Regions from separate parts of the Saccharothrix violaceirubra genome, predicted to be linked through region 1. Evidence: riboswitches for the same ligand, from Rfam matches in the RefSeq annotation. Region 1 holds a riboswitch; each other region holds the start of a gene.
The links. A riboswitch is a leader RNA that binds a small molecule or an ion and turns the genes downstream of it on or off. The one in region 1 is predicted to bind cobalamin.
Positions count from the first base shown of each region.

Region 1 (6,226 bases):
TCGTGCCGGATCGCGAACGAGCACACCGACGTGCCGCGCGAGGTCTCGGTCGCGTCCAACCCCACGCACGACTTGAACCACTGCCGGTCGAGGTCCACCAGCGACACGAGCGCGATCGGCGCGTGCACGACGTCCTGCGCCATCCGCGTGATGCGGTCGAACCGCTCCTCGCGCGGAGTGTCCAGGAGGCGCAACGCGTGCAGCGCCGCCACCCGGTTGGTCTCGGAATCCCACGCCAAGTCACTCATGGTCCAGCCAGTATCGGCGGACTGTCCGGAGTGGACAGCCGCTCTCACCTTTTCGGGTGACCCGCGAGGAGGGTCGGCACCGCCGTCATGACCAGCGCGGCGGGCACGAGGAACGCGATCGACGGCGCCACCGCGTACAGCGGCACGAACGCCACCGGTGCCACCGCGCCGCCCACGAACCGCAGCGACTGCACGACCGACACCGCGCCGCCCCGGTTGTCACCCACGCCGCCGAGCACGGCCGCGTTCAGCCCGACCACGACCACCTGCGACACCGCGCCCGCCAACGCCCACGCGCCGGCGACCGCCAAGACACCCGGCAACGCACCCGCGCCCGCGATCAGCAGGCCGCCCGCCAGCGCGCCGACGAGCACGCACCGCGTCGCGCCCCACCGCTCGACCAACCGCCCGGTCGACCGGGCCGCCACGATCCCGGCCACGCCGAACCCGGTCAGCACCAGGCCACGCTGACTCGCGCCGATGCCGAACACGTCCCCGAGCCGCAACGCCACCAGGAAGGACAGACCGCCCACGCAGCACCACGCCACGAACCCGACCATCGCCAGCCGCGGCGTCGGCGGCGCCCACGCGCTGCGCAACCGGGGGCGTTCGCCCCGGGCCGGATCGGCGGGCAGTCCGGCTACGGCGAGCACCGTCGCCACGACCGCGGCCCCGACGAACGCCAACCGCCACGACACCTCGGCCGACAGCCCGCCCACGAGCGGTGCCGACGTCTGCCCGAGCGACTGGAGCGACGCGAACAGCCCCAGGGCCCGGCCCAACCGTGCGGCCGGAGTCACCGACGCGATCGTGGCGAGCAACAGCGGCGTGGTGAACGCGTTGGCCACGCCCTGCGCCGCGCGACCCGCGAGGAACACCGGGAACGCCCACGCCACCGCGCACAGCACCGAGGCCAGCGCGTAGAGGACGTAGGCGACCAGGACCGTGCGACGGGCACCCCAGCGCATCCCGTACGTGCCCGAGACCAGCAGCAACGCCGCGAACGGCACGAGGTACGCGGTCACCGACACGGCGGCCGTGCCCGGGTCGACGGCGAAGTCACGTCCCAGTTCGGGCAGCACGGACGACGTCATCGCGCCGCCGAACGGCCCGAGCACCCCGCCCGCGTACAGCACCGCGAGCCGCGGCCTCACAGACCGGTCGGGCCACGCCCCGGACCGCGCCCGCGTCGCCGCAGGTAGCGCTCGAACTCGGCGGCGATGTCGTCACCGCTGGACTCGGTGATCTGGATCTCCGCGTCGCCGCGTTCCTCCAGCGCCCGCACGTAGTTGCGCACGTCCTCGTCCTCGTCGGCCATCTCGCTGACCGTGCGCTCCCACTCCTCGGCCTGCTCGGGCAGCGCGCCCAGCGGCACCTCGATGTCGAGGACCTCCTCGACCCGGTGCAGCAGCGCGAGCGTGGCCTTGGGCGACGGCGGCTGCGACACGTAGTGCGGCACGGCGGCCCAGAAGGAGATCGCGGGCACACCCCGCTGCACGCACAGGTCCTGGAACACGCCGACGATGCCGGTCGGACCCTCGTATCGGGACCGCTCCAGGCCGAACTTGGCCGCCGCGGCGGCGTCGTAGGCCGTGCCGGTCACGGGTACCGGACGGGTGTGCGGTGTGTCCATGAGCAGCGCGCCCAGCGTCACCACGGTCGTGATGCCCAACCGGTCGATGTGGCCGAGCAGTTCGCCCGCGAACTTGCGCCACCGCATGTTCGGCTCGATGCCGTGCACCAGCACCACGTCGGTCGACGCCCCCGGCGGGCGGCACACCGACAGGCGCGTGGTCGGGAACTCGACCCGTCGGGTCACGCCGTCCACCATCCGGACGGTCGGCCTGGTCACCTGGAAGTCGTAGTAGTCGTCCGGATCGATCTCGGCGAGCGGCTTCGCGTCCCACGTCAGCTGGAGGTGTTCGATCGCCGTACTGGCGGCGTCTCCCGCGTCGTTCCAGCCCTCGAAGGCCGCCACCATGATCGGATCGGTGAGCGGTTCCTCGGGGTCGTAGGGGGTCTGGGCGGCCTGGTCCGGATCGGTCACCGGGCAAGCCTACGGCCACCGACGCGTGCCCGACGCCGTAGGCGCGGGACATGTCGGCTCGTGTCCGGAGCTGCCTGGTGTGTTCTTCGCCGCGCGGCCGACACGGGGCCTCTTGACCGAGGAAGACTGGTCCACCGTGCGTAGGGGAGGAGCCGCTGTGGTCGAGGCCGTGCTGTGGGACATGGACGGCACGCTGCTGGACTCGGAGAAGCTGTGGGACATCCCGCTGGCCGAGTTCGTGGCGACGCTGGGCGCGGAGCTGTCGGCCGCGACCCGCGAGGCGATGGTCGGGTCGAACATGGCCACGACCATGCGGATGCTCTACGCCGAGGCGGGCCTGGACCCCACGCCCGCGGAGATCGCCGAGGGCTCCGACTGGATCCGGCGGCGCACCGAGGAGGTCTTCCGCGAGGGGCTGCCGTGGCGGCCGGGCGCGCGTGAGGCGTTGCGCGACGTGCGTGCGTCGGGCGTGCCGATGGCGTTGGTGACGTCGACCGAGCGCGCGTTGACCGAGGTCGCCCTGGACACCCTCGGCCGCGACCTGTTCGACGTGACGGTGTGCGGCGACGAGGTGGACGGGCTGAACAAGCCGTTGCCCGAGCCGTACCTGAAAGCGGCCCGGCACCTGGGCGTGGAACCGGCGCGGTGCGTCGCGGTCGAGGACTCGCCGACGGGTGCGACGGCGGCCGTGGCCGCCGGGTGCGTGGTGCTGGTCGTGCCGTGCGACGTGCCGGTGCCTTCGGGCGAGCGTCGAGTGTTCCGCGACTCCCTGGTCGGGGTCGACCTCACGACGCTCGCCCGCGTGCTACACGGCTGACGCCACCTTCGCCCGGCGCACGGCCGGGTCCACCAGCAGCCCGAACACCACACCCAGGCCCAGCCACAGCGTGGCGGTCTCGGCCAGCGACTTCAGGCGGAACTCCCACAGCAGGCCCGCCGGGATGTCCGCCGGGACCGAGTCGGGCGTGGCCGGGAACGCCACGAGGATCACCACGACGGCCACGACGACCGCGACCGCGACCGCCGCCGACCGCACGGGTGCCGCGAGGTGGCCCAGCCTCGTGGCCAGGTACCCGGCGCCGTAGGCGACGAGCAGACCGGCCGCGATCAGCAGCAGGTAGGTCAACGTCCGCACGCCGACCGTCTCCGGGTCGCCCACACCCGGCGGGTTGGCCGGGTATTTGACCGCCGGCAGCAGTGCCGCCGCGCCGAACGCGGCGGCCGACAGCGCGACGCTGCGGGCGTACGGAGAGGCGGCCGGCAGCCAACGACGCGAGGCCGCGTACGCCGTGGCGAACAGCGCGCCGATCGCGATGCCGACGATCACCGCCGCCAGGACGCCGCCGTACTCCTGCACGCCCCGGCTGACCAGTTCGCCGTGCTCGTGGCCGCCCTCCTCGACGGGCTCGGCCGCCGAACGGGCCTCCTCGACCGCCAACGCGGCCTTGATCGGCACCTCGACGACGAAGAAGCCGACGAGTCCGGCGAGCAGGCCGGAAACACCTCCCGCACCGACACCGCGCAGCAGGAGGTTCTTGTAGTCGCTCATCCCGGGACTAGTGGCAGGGCACGCCGAGCGCGTGGCGCCCGTCGTGGAAGAACTCGTGGATGGTCTCGGCGGCGTGGCCGAGCGCGAGGCCGTTCTCCTGGAGGACGATCCAGGTAGCCATCAGCGCGACGAGCGCGACGGCGTAGGCCCATTTGGGCACGGCGACGGGGGTGGACAGGGTTGGCGCGGCGCTCGTCATGACAAGCTCCTCCATACCTCGTGGAAGGTTCAACAACAGTCGCCGCAGCCGGTCTCCTGACTCCCGGATCGACACCGTCCCCGCGTCTTCCCAGCCGCTTTTGGTGCGACCAGTGACGTTCTCGGCGGGTTGGCTCCCCGGTCACAGTGGCGAGGACCGCGCCGGATTCACACCGGCTTCCCGTCCACTGCGGCGTGCGAACGGTAGATGCGGATCACCCGATCGCACAACCGGCCGGGCGGGTTGTCGTTCTTCTCACTTCGGCTCGATCGGGCAGTCGCCGCAGGTACCGCCGCCTTCCAGGCGGTAGTACAGGCAGCAGCTACGCCGTCGGAAGGCAAGGTCGTCCGGCAACGGGGTGAACTCGCCGGTCCCACTCAGTGGACTTTTCTCCAGCAGGCGTTCGCCCAGACGGTGGCACCGGTCGACCGGTGCGGTCCCGTTGCGGGCCAGCATCCGCAGCGCGCCCGCGATCGTGGACCCGACGTTGCCCCACAGCAGTCCCCGCGCCACGCGCGTCTCCCGGTGCACCGCCTCCACGACGGGAGCGAGCGAGTCGGCGATGTCGTGCTCGGCCTCGACCGGTTCGTAGAGCCGGACCCGCAATCCCTGCGGGCCGTAGTGCCACCACAGGTTCTCCGGCCGGATGTCGGGCACCGCGCCCTTCACCGCGTGCGCGGCGACGACCGGGCTGAGCACGCGGGCCGCGAACCCGATCAGGAACAGCGACCCGGCCACCCGGCGTTCGTCGGTCCGGTAGCGGGCGAAGATCTTGTCGAGGGTGACGGGCAGCGCGTCACCGGACAGGATGTCGGCGCCGCTCGACCACTCGTCGTCGGGTCGCCCCACGTCGAGGGCGAAGTGCCCGCCGAGCACGCGGACCTGCCGCAGCGTCGACAGCACCTGGAGGAAATCGGACACGCCTCCAGTGTGCCGGTGTCGCGCCCGCGTGCTCAGCGACGATCAGCGGGTCCGCGTCCCGACTGGTCAGGGCAGGTAGAACGTGAGGATGTCGGCCCGGACCGGCGGGAACAGCGCGTACATCAACTCCCGGTCGGGACCGGGGTAGACGTCGGGGAAGATCCGGGCCAGCCCCCGGATGCCGTGCGGACCGAACAGCAGCGAGGCCACCTGGTCCGGGGCCACGCCCGCGCCGCCCAGGTCGTAGGGACCCTGCATCCGGCCGCCTTTCAGCGGCGTGCCGAGCGCGCCCTCGCGGAACGGCAGCCGCAGGTGCTCCCGGAAGAAGCTGATCAACGCCTCGCCGTCCGCGCGGCCCAGCCCGGCGAGCCGGCGGTCGAACACGGGCTTGAGGTGGGCGAACAACGCGAACGTGTCGGGCACGCGCACGTAATAGCCCCGGATCTCCTCCGGCCCCGGGTGCAGCAGCGGCTCCAGCGCGTCGCCCGCGACGGTGCCCGGTCGTTCGGACACCTCGGTGGCCCCGGTCAACGCGAGCAGGGCGTGCGCCGCGGCCTCGTCGTCGGCGGCCACCTCGGCGAGCCGGTTGCCCTCCTCCGGCGGCGTGGTCCGGCCCGTGGCCACGACCGCGCCCGCCCGTTCCACCACCCAGACCGTGCTGCCGTCGCGGTCGAGCAGCCACCGGCGCAACGCGGGGGAGTGCGGCATCGACAGGTCGGCGCCCGCCTGGGCCGCGTCCTGGAGTCGGGCGGCGGCGGGGATGTCCGCGGGCGTGGCCACGCGGATCGTGTGGCCGTTCGCGTCCGGCTTGTCCCGTACGGGCCGCACGGCGGCGATGGGCAACGCGTAGGTGTAGCCGAACTGCCGGTAGAAGTAGGGAATGCCGAGCATGAGCTGGGCCAGGTGCCCGCGGCGGGCCGAGCGGTCGTGCGCCCAGTCCATGAGCCGGCGGACCAGGCCGCGGCCCTCGTACGCGCGGTCGGTGGCGACGAGTTCGACCTGACCGGCGGGGATCGGCACGCCGTCGAGCACGAGCGTCTCGTCGAACAGCGTGGCCGTGGACACCACCCGGTCGCCGTCGACCACCACCGCGCAGGCGTCCCAGCCCACCTCGGGGTCCTCGACGACCAGCCGGTGGTCGACCGCGTCCGCCGCGGCGCCCCGGTCCGTGAGCAGGGCGGAGATGGCGTCGAGGTCGTCGGGACGCGCGGTGCGCAGCACGAGTCCATCGGTCATCGACCCAGTGTTGTGGCCCGCCGGGT
Region 1 covers NZ_JACHJS010000001.1:2,319,676-2,325,901, forward strand. The annotation lists gene F4559_RS11460 (GAF domain-containing sensor histidine kinase) at 1-248, opposite strand, end outside; gene F4559_RS11465 (MFS transporter) at 293-1,402, opposite strand; gene F4559_RS11470 (PAC2 family protein) at 1,399-2,295, opposite strand; gene F4559_RS11475 (HAD family hydrolase) at 2,453-3,112, shown strand; gene F4559_RS11480 (CbtA family protein) at 3,101-3,844, opposite strand; gene F4559_RS11485 (CbtB-domain containing protein) at 3,852-4,043, opposite strand; cobalamin riboswitch at 4,073-4,250, opposite strand; gene F4559_RS11490 ((2Fe-2S)-binding protein) at 4,299-4,964, opposite strand; gene F4559_RS11495 (GNAT family N-acetyltransferase) at 5,031-6,200, opposite strand.

Region 2 (6,226 bases), 1.0 Mb from region 1:
CGACCCCGATGCCTGGACGACGAGCGTGCTGCCGTGCGCGGCGAACTCCTCGACGTGCTCGGCGGTCTCGGGTCCGGTCAGCACGAGCGAGGACGCCACGTCCGACGCGGTCAGCTCGCGTCCGATCGACGCGCCCACTGCCGACACCGGCGAGACGCCGGGCACGATCTCCACGTCCAGGCCCAGTTTCCGGCACAGCTCGTGCTGTTCGCGCACGCCGCCCCACAGCGTGGGGTCGCCCGCGTGCAGCCGCACGACGGCGAGCTTCGCGGCGGACGCGTGCCGATAGACGTCGGCGACTTCCTCGGCGTTCACGCGGGAGAAGTCGACCAGCCGGGCGTCGGGCCGGGCGTGGTCGCGCACGCACTCGACCTCGACCACGGCGGGCGACCACAGCACGACGTCCGCCTCGGCTATCCGCTTGGCGCCCCGGAGGGTGATGAGATCGGCGGCACCGGGACCGGCGCCCACGAAGGAGACCCGACCAGTCATCACAACTGCTCCCCACGACGTGTACGGCTTGGTGGGCCACGACCGTACCGCGCGTTCGAGATCCACTGACGAGTGGCCTCAGTACCACGCGGGCGTCGTCGCGCACGCGCGTACGAAGCGCGTGACGGACTCCGGCGCACCTGCGGGATGCGTGTGCAGGTAGGAAGCATGGACTGCGCCCACCACGAATCCCTCGGCCACCGGCCGCCGATCCGGGCCGTGCCAACGCCACGCGGGCTCGGTTCCGTGCGGAGTCGTGAGCGCCGTGCGGTGGAATTCGTGGCCGGTGATCCGCGTTCCCGCCTGGGCCAGCACGGAATCCGTCGGTGCGACGGCGTCGCGGTAGCCGAGCGTGAGGCGCGGCGTCATGGCGCCTTCGGCGTCGACGACTCCGCACATCGGCAGGCCGTCCAGCGAGTTGGCGAGGTAGAGCAGGCCGCCGCACTCGGCGTGCACCGGTCCCCCGGCGGCGGCGAACCGGGCGACGGCCGTGCGCAGCGTGACGTTGGCGGACAGCCGCACGGCGTGCTGCTCGGGGAACCCGCCGGGCAGCACGAGCCCGGCCGTGCCGTCGGGAAGTTCCTTGTCCCGCAACGGGTCCAGCACGACGACCTCCGCGCCCGCCGCCGTGAGCAGCTCGGCGTGCTCGGCGTAGCCGAACGTGAACGCGGCTCCGCCCGCGACGGCGATCAGCGGTCGGCCCGGCACGTGGTCGACCTCGTGCTCCGGACGCCACGCCGCGACGACGGACGCGGGTGCCCGCGCGGCGAGGCGACGCACGGCGCCCAGGTCGACATGCCGTGCCACGGCCTCGGCGATGGCGTCGACCGCGGCGACCGCCTCGCCGCCGTGTTCGGCCGCGGTGACCAGGCCGAGATGCCGTGACGGCAGCCGGAACTTGTCGTCGCGCGGCAGCACTCCGAGCACGTCGAGGCCCACGTCCGCGCACGCCGTGCGCAACACCTGCTCGTGCCGATCCGACCCGACCTGGTTGAGGACCACGCCGCCGAACCGCACGGTCGGGTCGTAGCCGCGGAACCCGTGCAGCAGCGCGGCGAGACTGCGGCTCTGACCACGCGCGTCGACGACGAACAGCACTGGCGCGCCGAGGAGCTTGGCCACGTGCGCGGTCGACCCGATGCCCTCGGTGTCGACGCGTCCGTCGAACAGCCCCATCACGCCTTCGACCACGGCGATGTCGCAGCCGCGGGAGCCGTGCGCGAACAGGCCCGGCACGCGGTGTTCGCCCACGAGCACGGGGTCGAGGTTGCGGCCGGGCCGACCGGTGGCCAGGCCGTGGTAGCCGGGGTCGATGTAGTCCGGGCCGACCTTGAACGGCGCGACCCGGTCGCCCGCACGACGCAGCGCGGCCATCAACCCGGTGGCGACGGTGGTCTTGCCGCTGCCGGACGCGGGCGCGGCGACCACCAGCCGGTTCACCACTCGATCCCCTTCTGGCCCTTCTGCCCCGCGTCCATGGGGTGCTTGACCTTCGTCATCTCCACGACGAGGTCGGCGGCGTCGACCAGGTCCGGCGGCGCGTGCCGGCCGGTGATCACGACGTGCTGGTGCCCAGGACGCGTGCGCAGGACGTCGACCACCTCGGCGACGTCGACCCAGCCCCACTTGAGCGGGTACGTGAACTCGTCGAGCACGTAGACGCCGTGACGTTCGTCGGCGATGCGGCGGGCGATCTCACGCCACCCTTCGAGCGCGGCGGCGGCGTGGTCCTCCGCGGTGCCCGCCTTGCGCGACCACGACCAGCCTTCGCCCATCTTGTGCCACTCGACGGGTCCGCCCTCGCCGGTCTGCTCGTGCAGGCGGCCGAGCGCGCGGAACGCGGCTTCCTCGCCGACCTTCCACTTGGCGGACTTCACGAACTGGAAGACGCCGATCGACCAGCCCTGGTTCCAGCCGCGCAACGCCAAGCCGAAGGCGGCCGTCGACTTGCCCTTCATCTCACCGGTGTGCAGCACGACCAGCGGACGGTTGCGCCTCTGGCGTGTGGTCAGGCCGTCTTCGGGCGTGACGGCGGGAACTCCCTGTGGCATGCGGCGCTCCCTACGCGGCTCGCGCGGCGCGCACGACGCCCGCGACCTGATCGGCGGACAGTTCCTCCAGGCGCAGGCACGCGGCGTCGAGCGTGGCGGCCACGCGACCGGCCAGGCCCAGCCGCACGAACCCGCTCTCGCAGTCGACGACCACCGCGGCCGTGCCCACGAGCAGGGACGCGGCCCGCAGCGCGGCGTCGACCGGGTCGCCGCCGACGCCGGACGCCGTGGCCCGGCCGTCGGTGAGCAGGACCAGCAGCGGACGGCGGCGCGGATCGCGGACGCGTTCGGTGTCCAGGACCTTCTTCGCGCGCAGCAGACCGTCGGCGAGCGGAGTGCGTCCTCCGGTACGGAGGGAGCGCAGCCTCGCGGCGGCGGCGTCGACCGAGTTCGTCGGCGGCAGGGCGAGGTCCGCCGCCGCGCCCCGGAACGTGATCACGCCGACCTTGTCGCGACGCTGGTAGGCGTCGCGCAGCAGGGAGATGACCGCGCCCGTGACCGCGGACATGCGCTGACGCGACGCCATCGAGCCCGACGCGTCGACCACGAAGAGGACCAGGTTGCCTTCCCGGCCTTCGCGAATGGCGCGGCGCAGGTCGGAGGCGTGCAGCACCAGGCCCGGACCACTGCGGCCCCGGGCGTTCTGGTGCGGGGCGGCGCTCTGCAGCGTGCCGATCAGGTGCACACCGGATCCGTCCACGGTGGATGGCCGGACGGCACGTCCGGCCGCCGACCGCGCCCGCGAACGACGCCCTGGCGCACCTTCGCCGACGCCGGGCACCTGGAGCAGGCGGGCCCGGAAGGCCGGTGCGGGCGTGTGCGTGCGACCATCCGAAGTGGACTTTCCAGGTGCGTCCCGCGACTCGCCGGCCCCACCGCCGGATTCCCCGTCCGGACCGTCCGAGCCCCCCTGCGGCCCATCATCCGGACCGTCCGGGTCGTCGTCGGGATCTTGGGCGGCGTGCTCCGCGCCCTGCCGGAGGGCGTCTTCCAGCTGCTCCTCCTCCAACCCCGGCTCGTCGAACGGGTCGCGGCGCCGGCGGTGCGGCAACGCCAAACGCACGGCCGCCGCCACGTCCTCCTCGGCGACCTCTTCGGCACCACGCCAAGCGGCGTGCGCGACCGCGGTGCGTGCGACCACGAGGTCCGCGCGCATCCCGTCGACCTCGAACGCCGCGCACACCGCCGCGATCCGTCGCAGTTCGGCGTCCGGCAACACCACCGACGCGAGCCGCGCACGGGCGTCCACGATCCGCCGGGCCAGGTCGGCGTCGTCGTCCTGCCATCGCGCGGCGAACCCGACCGGGTCCGCCTCGTAGGCGAGCCTGCGGCGGACGACCTCCGTGCGTACGGCGACGTCCCGTGATGCGCGTACGGACACCGTAAGACCGAACCGGTCGAGCAGCTGCGGCCGGAGTTCGCCCTCCTCCGGGTTCATGGTGCCGACCAACAGGAACGACGCGGCGTGCGACACCGAGACGCCCTCGCGTTCGACGTGTGCGCGTCCCATCGCGGCGGCGTCGAGGAGCAGATCGACGAGATGGTCGTGCAGGAGGTTGACCTCGTCGACGTAGAGCACGCCCCGATGTGCGGCGGCGAGCAGGCCGGGCTGGAAGGCGCGGACGCCTTCCGTCAGCGCGCGCTCCAGGTCGAGCGAACCGATCACTCGGTCCTCGGTCGCGCCGACGGGCAACTCCACCAGCCGGGCCGGGCGCCGGTGCGCCGACGCGTCGCCGTGCGGACCGTCCGGGCACTCCGCGTCGACCTCGGGCGCGCACCCGAAGCGACAGTCCGCGACGACGTCCAGTTCGGGCAGGAGCGCGGCCAGCGCGCGCACCACGGTCGACTTCGCGGTGCCCTTCTCACCCCGGACGAGCACCCCGCCGATGCCGGGGTGGACGGCGTTAAGCAGGAGTGCGGTGCGCAGGTCGTCATGGCCTACGACGGCGGAAAAGGGGAAACGCGCGCCCATGCGGCGGTGTCCTTCCTCGGGTGTCCACGCCCGGGTCCGGTCTGGATCGGGGGCCGAGTTCCTGACTCCCGGATGCGCTCCGGTCACAGTGGCGGGACCGCGCCGGACTCCCACCGGCTTCCTCGTTCACCCCTTCGACAGCCCCGGCATCGTCGCATCCCGCCCGGCCCGCTCCAAGTCCCCGACCAGCACCGAACGCGCGAGCGCGATCACACCCGCCCGGACCCGCCCCAGATCGAGGCCGGATCGGACGAGCTGGTGGTGGAGCACGTCGCCGCGCAGGAGCGCGAGCAGGGCGTGCGCGATGTACCGGGCGTCGGCGTCCGGGTTGACCTGCGCGATCAGGTCCGAGATCCGCCTGTGCACGAGCACGGTGTTGTCGTCGCACCCGGACTGGTCGAACTCGGACAACTCCAGCGCGCGAACCAGCGGCAGGGAGTCGACGACGTGGTCGAACAACCGGCCGACGAACGTGACCAGTTTCTCGTCCGGCGCCATGTCCGCGTCGTCGAACAACGCGTCGGACTCCGTGCGCCACTCCCGCGACGCCAACTCGACCACCGCACGCACAAGCCCCGCACGGTCGGTGAAGTGCCGGAACACCGTGCCCTTCCCGACACCCGCCGCCGCCGCGACATCCTCGATCACGAACCCGTCCGGTCCACGCTCGCGGATCAACCGCGCGGCGGCGGACCGGATCGCGGCACGGTTGCGCGCGGCGTCCCTGCGTTCGGCCATCCGAACCTCCCCTACCGAAGTGGACCGGTGGTCCGTATCGTAGACGACGTAAAACGGACCGCCGGTCCGCGGCATCGCCCAGACAAGTGGACCAACGGTCCGCACCGAGCCGACCCAAAGCGGACCGTTGGTCCACACCCCTGACACCGAAATCAGACCACCGATCCACTCCGAATGAAGACCCATCCGGATCACCACCCCTGAACGGGTGAAATCAACGCGAACAGCCACCACCCCGTACCCCTACCCGGCCGTCGATCTCGACCCACGACGAACCCAGGCCCGTAGACACAAATGGACAACCGTCGCGCATCACGATCCACGACGAGTAGAAGCGCGCTGACAAAGCCACTGGACGGGTCGACGGGTACCGAACGACGCGGACCGACGATCCAGGCCTCAAAAGTCGCTTACCAGCGCAAACACGAGCAAGAAGTGCGCGCCCCAGTCATTCGCACCGACGAAACCTTGGCGGACCGCCGGTCCGTACAGCCGCGCCCCCGAGCGGACCGCCAGCCGCATCAATCTCGATACAAGCGGACCACCGGTCCGCCCCATCTCCGGTCCGGCCCGCCACCCAATCCGCCGGTCCCGCCAGTCCACCGAGGAAGGTTTTCGACGTGCGAGTTGTCCAGTACAAAGAGTTCGGGTCACCGTCAGTACTGCACGAGGTCGAGGTACCCGATCCCGTACCCGGCCCGGGGCAGGAATTGGTGTGTGTCACGGCGGCGGGTGTCAACTTCGGCGACACGTTGCTGCGTTCCGGACACGCTCGCGGGTTGTTCCCGTGGGTACCCATCCCCGACGAACCAGGACCACTGGGAGGCGAGGTCGTCGGCGTGACCGCGGACGGTCGACGGCTCGCGGGCGTGCCGACGGGTCCCGGCTACGCGTCGCATGCCGTGCTAACCGAACCCGTCGAAGTGCCGGACACGTTGTCCGACCACGAAGCCGCCGCGCTGCTCAGCCAAGG
Region 2 covers NZ_JACHJS010000001.1:1,323,286-1,329,511, reverse strand. The annotation lists gene F4559_RS06805 (cobalt-precorrin-4/precorrin-4 C(11)-methyltransferase) at 1-492, opposite strand, end outside; gene F4559_RS06800 (cobyrinic acid a,c-diamide synthase CobB) at 571-1,935, opposite strand; gene cobO (cob(I)yrinic acid a,c-diamide adenosyltransferase) at 1,929-2,543, opposite strand; gene F4559_RS06790 (putative cobaltochelatase) at 2,554-4,515, opposite strand; cobalamin riboswitch at 4,551-4,675, opposite strand; gene F4559_RS06785 (TetR/AcrR family transcriptional regulator) at 4,642-5,253, opposite strand; gene F4559_RS06780 (quinone oxidoreductase family protein) at 6,093-6,226, shown strand, end outside.
Region 2: another riboswitch for cobalamin. It lies ahead of F4559_RS06790 (putative cobaltochelatase); the one in region 1 lies ahead of F4559_RS11485 (CbtB-domain containing protein).

Region 3 (6,226 bases), 1.6 Mb from region 1:
AACGCCTTCAGGTCGTCGGGCACGCGGTCGATCGGTGCGAGCGAGCCGTCGAAGTACTTGAGGTCCGCGACCATGGCCTCGTCCCACAGGCCACGTGCCTTGAGGTCGGCGATCAGGTGCCGGTTGAGCACGGTGAAGTCGCCGGACATGTTCGACTTCACGAACAGGTTGCGGAACAGCGGCTCGATGGACTGGCCGACGCCGCAGATGTTCGAGATCGTCGCGGTGGGTGCGATCGCCATCGTGTTGGAGTTGCGCATGCCGCCGCGCACCTTCTCGCGCAGCGCGTCCCAGTCCAGAGTGGACGACGTGTCCATGTCCAGGCCGTCGCGTTCGGCCGCCAGCAGGGCGATCGAGTCGATCGGCAGCACGCCCCGGTGCCACAACGACCCCTCGAACGTCTCGTAGGAACCGCGTTCCCGCGCGAGGTCCGCCGACGCGGACAGGGCGTGGTACGAGATCAGCTCCATGCTCACGTCGGCGAAGGCGACCGCCGCGGCCGAGCCCGGGACCAGGCGCTGGACGAACAGCGCGTCGGTGAAACCCATCAGCCCCAGGCCGACCGGCCGGTGCCGCAGGTTGGACCGGCGGGCCTCGGGGATCGTGTAGAAGTTGATGTCGATCACGTTGTCGAGCATCCGCACGGCCGTGCGCACGGTCCGCGCCACGCGGTCGCGGTCCAGGCCGTCCGGCGTGACGTGGTTGGCCAGGTTCACCGAACCCAGGTTGCACACCGCGACCTCGTCGGCGGCGGTGTTCAGCGTGATCTCGGTGCACAGGTTCGACGAGTGCACCACGCCGACGTGCCGCTGCGGCGACCGGACGTTGCACGGGTCCTTGAACGTGATCCACGGGTGACCGGTCTCGAACAGCATGGTCAGCATCCGCCGCCACAGCTCGACCGCACGGACCCGCTTGGACACCCGGATCTCGCCGCGTTCGGCCGCCTCCTCGTAGGCCCGGTAGCGCTCGGCGAACGCCCGGCCGTAGAGGTCGTGCAGGTCGGGCGTCTCGTCGGGGGAGAACAGCGTCCAGTCGGCGTCGGCCTCGACCCGGCGCAGGAACTCGTCCGGCACCCAGTTCGCGGTGTTCATGTCGTGCGTGCGCCGACGGTCGTCGCCGGTGTTCTTGCGCAGGTCGAGGAACTCCTCGATGTCGACGTGCCACGTCTCCAGGTAGGCGCACGCCGCGCCCTTGCGCTTGCCGCCCTGGTTGACCGCCACGGCCGTGTCGTTGGCGATCTTGAGGAACGGCACGACGCCCTGCGACTCGCCGTTGGTGCCACGGATGTGCGCGCCCATGCCGCGCACCGGCGTCCAGTCGTTGCCCAGCCCGCCCGAGTACTTCGCGAGCAACGCGTTGTTCTGGTAGCCCTGGAAGATGCTCTGGAGGTCGTCGTCCACGGTCGTCAGGAAGCACGACGACAACTGCGGACGGGTGGTGCCCGAGTTGAACAGCGTGGGCGTCGAGCACATGAAGTCGAACGACGACAACAGCTCGTAGAACTCGATCGCGCGGGCCTCGCGGTCGTCCTCGCGCAGCGACAACCCCATCGCGACGCGCATGAAGAACGCCTGCGGCAGCTCGTACCGCGTGCCGTCGTCGTGCAGGAAGTAGCGGTCGTACAGGGTCTGCATGCCCAGAAAGTCGAACTTCGCGTCACGCTCGGGCCTGATGGCGGCGCAGATGCGATCCAGGTCGAACTTCGCCAGCTCCGGGTCGAGGCGGTCGAGGTCGATGCCCAGCCGGACGTACTCCGGGAAGTAGGCCGCGTAGGACAGCTCTTCGCCGGTCGCCTCGACCGGACGGCCTTCGACCCTGGTCAGTGCCTCGCGGCGGAGCCGGTCCAGCAGGAGCCGGGCGGCGACGAACGAGTAGTCGGGCTCGGTCTCCACGAGCGTGCGCGCGGCCATGACCTGCGCGACGGCCAGCTCGTCGACGGTGATCCCGTCGTACACGTCGCGCCGCACCTCGGCGAGCACGGCCGCGGCCGACACGTCGGCCAGTCCGGCGCACGCCTCGCCGACCACGACCTCTGCCCGGTCCCAGTCCAGCGGGACGAGTGTGCCGTCGGCGGTCTTCACCCGGAACGCGGGCGGCGCGGGCGTGACTTCACGTGCCTTGGCGCGCTTTTCGCGGTAGAGCACGTAGGCGCGGGCGACCTTGTGGTGGCCTTCGCGCATCAACACCAGTTCGACCTGGTCCTGGATCTGCTCGATGTGCAGCGCGACCTCCGGCCGCACGTGCTTGAGCAGCGCCTTCTCCACCTGTGCGGTCAGTTCCCCGACCACCGGGCGCAGGTGTCCGGAGTCGCCCTCCACGGCCAGGAACGCCTTGGTCACCGCCACCCTGATCTTGCCGGCGTCGAACACCGAGACCGTGCCGTCCCGGCGGATCACCCTTGTCGTCAACAGCCCTCTCCTCGCGAGCCTCGATGGCCCGGAGCACACGGGGGCGCGAAAAGAACGCGCGACGACGCGTTCGTCCCTGTCGGCCCACCCACGAGACCCCGGACGCCCGCGCACCGGTCGGCGCGCGCGTCGACGGCAGGTCTTCGGACTCGCGGACACCCGGCTCGAAAGCCGTGCCTACTGGCCGTCGCTTCCCACGCTCGCGCGCAGTGCTTCGTGACGGCGGTCGTTTCCACTCACCGCTGCGGGGCAGTCCCGGACTCGCACCGGGTTCCCTCTTGCCTCCACCGCCCCGGGATCGGGCCGGCGGAACCGTCGATGGCGGGAACACTACATGTTGTAGGTCATCACGCAAAACGGCCCACATGAGCCAGGGTTTCCGGAGGGTCGATCAAGCGCCGGCGGCCGGTCGTCCCCGCGACGGGGCCGACCGGCCGACCGCTCCCGAGCCCTACGGGTCACAGCGCCCCGGGGGCACCGTCAGACCATCGGCCTTGGCGATGGCGCACGGCACGACGAGTTCGTTGGGCGACATCGCCCAGAGCCGGGGCACCGAGTGCAGGTAGGGGAAGGCGAAGCCCGAGGCCGAGATCCGCGCGATGGTGCCGCCCTCCTCAGGCCGCAGCGGCACGGAGTTGGTGCCGTACGCGCTGATGTCCACGTCCCGGAACGCAGCCTGGGGGTTCTTCGACAGCAGCCCGGAGTAGAGCCGCAGCGTCTTGCCGCCGTAGCGGTCCCAGACCTCCAGGTCCAGTGACGTGGTGCCCTTGGGGATGTAGAAGTAGCTCGGCGCCTGGGTCAGGCCGGCACCCGGACCCGTGTAGGTGTGCGCCGAACGGCCCGTCGACTGGTTGGTGGCCACGTTGAACGTCAACGGGTACAGGTAGGCGTAGTCGCCGCCCGACCCGACGGTGAACCGGTGGACGTCGTGCGACGACGCCGGTATCGAGACGGTCGCCAACAGGCAGACCCGGTTGACGAACTGCGGGCAACTCGCCAACTCGGTCGGCGTCACTCCGGGCTGGGCCATGTCGCGCAACGAGATCCAGGACTTGGTCGTCGCGCTCCACCGCTCGATGCCGTAGCGCACGTCCCGTGAGGCGTACTGGGTGGTGCCGTTGTCGTACTTCTGCCACAGCAACTGGAATCCGATGTGGACACCGGGTTCCGCCGACGTGAGGAACCGCGGTGTGTGCCCGCTCGTGGCGCTGTTGTAGAGGAAACGCGCGGCCGGTGCACCGGGCGTGACGAACTCGGCGGCCGGGCCCACGTCGTTCCGGTCGACCCAGGCCGCCGGGGTGCCGTCGGCCAGCGTGGCGTCCTCGAACCGGTTGACGGCCCGCACCGGCCAGTACGCCTTGACCTGGTTCCACCACGCCGCGGTCTCGGCGGCGGTGTAGTGCGCGGGTCCGGCGGCCGTCTGCGGCCCCGCCACCGCCGCGGGGTCGGTGCGGCCGTACACCTTCGACAACGGGACCATGAGGGCGTTCATGTAGGACATCTGGCCCTTCCACATGAATTCCCTGGTCTCCGGGGCGTCGGTGGTCATCCGGCCGGAGTCCTGGAGGAAGTAGTAGTAGAAGAACTGCTTCAGGTCGTCCAGACGCCGATCGGGACCGGGTTCGGCCACGGGGTCGACCAGGCGGTCGGCCGCGTCGACCAGCTCCACCGCACGACCCCATGAATACGGCGTGTTCACCGGGAAGTTCGGCAGGAGCATGAAGTCGACGAACTCCTTCACCTTCGCCCACCCCCGGCCGAACGCCCGTTGCAGCCAACGGGTGCGCACCGCGTCGAGCTGGGCGGCCGTCAGCGTCGGGTTCCACAGCATCTTCGCCATGAGGTAGTAGCCGAGGCCGAACTTGCCGAAGTTGAGATCGGTCTCGGCGAGGAACGTGCGGAACCCGCCGCGGTGGTAGGCCGAGATGTCGTCGGCGATCGCGGCGGCCGAGAGGTCGTGCCGGGCGGGCAGGTTGGCCATGCCCCAGTCGGTGGCGTGGGCCACGCTGTAGATCCGGTAGTCGGCCGGGGGTTCGGCGGGCAGCAGGCGGGCCATGGCCTGCCCGATGTCCAGGTGCGTCACGATGGACCGCCACTCGCCGACGCCGCGGTGCTTGGTGTACCCGGCGATCGCCACCCGGATGCGCGGGTCGAGGTTGAAGTGCGGCGGCACGTCGTGGTAGTTGTACGAGTAGAAACTGGCCCGCAGCAAGGACTTCTTCGACTTCCCGGTCGAGGTCACCCGGTCGCCCGGGGGCTGCGCGTCGAGCCACTTGTCGTACTCGCGCAGCAGCCAGTTCGCGAAGCCGTACACGGTGTCGCTCTGCGACGCCGAGTCCCAGATCTCCCTCGGCTGGTTCAGGCCCTTGAAGCCGTGCAGCGCCCACGGCGCACCGAACGGCACTCCTTCGGCGGACAGGTACTCCGGGTACCACGCACGGTCCCGCGTGTTGGCGTTGAACACCGCGTCGGGCCGGCCGCCGTCCTCGCGTTCGATCGCCAGGATGGCCGGGTCGTCGGGTCGGGACTTGAAGTGGACGTTCTCGGCCCACGTCCGCACCTCGCGCAGGACGCGTTCGCGCACGGTCCGCACGGACAGGTCCAGCGCGAGCGAACCGCTGCCCAGGGTCTGGAGGACCCAGGCCGTGCCGTTGGAGACGTAGGCCTGCAATGGGCCGTCGCTGGTGATCCAGAGGTGGTCCTTGGCGTCGGCGGGCGGCAGCGCCTGGCGGGCGGCGTCGGTGCCCAGGTGGGTGGGCGCCAGGAAGCCCGCCGGGTTGCCGGAGTCGCGGATGTCCTGGGCGACGGCCTTGTGGTAGGCCTGAAGCGAGTGGCCGGGGAAGGACGGCGCCGACTGGCCGCGCATCAGCGCACCCGTCTGCCAGCGGCGATAGCCGCGTTCCACGTTCTCGTCGGCGGGATCGGCCAGCGGCGCGTTCACGATCGTGCCGACGCCGTAGTACTGGCCGGACATCGCGGTGAGCTGACGGGTGTGGAAGCCGGGTCTGCCGCTCTGCTCGACGTCGAACACGAGCGTGGGTGCGGTCGGCGCGAACACCCAGTTCGGCCCCATGCCGAGCACCTCGTAGCCCACCGTCTCCATCAGTTTCGCGGCGGCGGACGCGAGTCCGTCGTAGGTGTTGGCGACCAGCAGCAGGCGTTCGGGCGTGCTGCGCAGGTAGTACGCCTCCTTGGCGTCCGGGCCGCCGCCGGCCAGCGCCTGGATCACGGCGGGATCGTCGCGGATGTCGGGCGTGGCACCCGCGATGGTGGTGAACACGATGCCGCGCGACAGGTCGGCCGAGTTCTTCACGGTCAGGGTCCGGCCGGTCATCTTCGTGACGGCCTCCTGCACGAACACGACCGCGTCGCGCGCCTTCGAGCGGTCGGTCTGGTACTCGGTGACGGGGATCGAGGTCGTGGTGCGCCAGTCGATCCCGGTCGAGCGGGCCGGGTCGTACTGCACGACGATCGAGGGCAGGACGAAGTCGGGTGCGGGGGACACCGCCGTGAACGCCCGGTCGGCGGCCTGTGCCCTGGCGGGTGTCACCCCGACCAGCACCAGCGCCGCCACCACCCCGAGACGCTTGAAAGATCCTTTACGTGGCCATGCCGACATGAAACCCTCCTGCGCGGCGACACCGGCCCGGGTCCGACCCCGACGGCCGGTGGACTGATGGGACCGGACGCGTCGAGACGCGTGGGTGTCCGTGCCCGTGGCCAGGGAGGGCGTCCGGAGTGGAATCGTCCGGAGGACCGGCCGTCCGGTGACACCAGCGGCATCGGCGCGTCACGTGGCCTCAAGCTACCGCGCC
Region 3 covers NZ_JACHJS010000001.1:3,949,413-3,955,638, reverse strand. The annotation lists gene F4559_RS18325 (ribonucleoside-diphosphate reductase subunit alpha) at 1-2,411, opposite strand, end outside; cobalamin riboswitch at 2,529-2,743, opposite strand; gene F4559_RS18320 (hypothetical protein) at 2,863-5,988, opposite strand.
Region 3: another riboswitch for cobalamin. It lies ahead of F4559_RS18325 (ribonucleoside-diphosphate reductase subunit alpha); the one in region 1 lies ahead of F4559_RS11485 (CbtB-domain containing protein).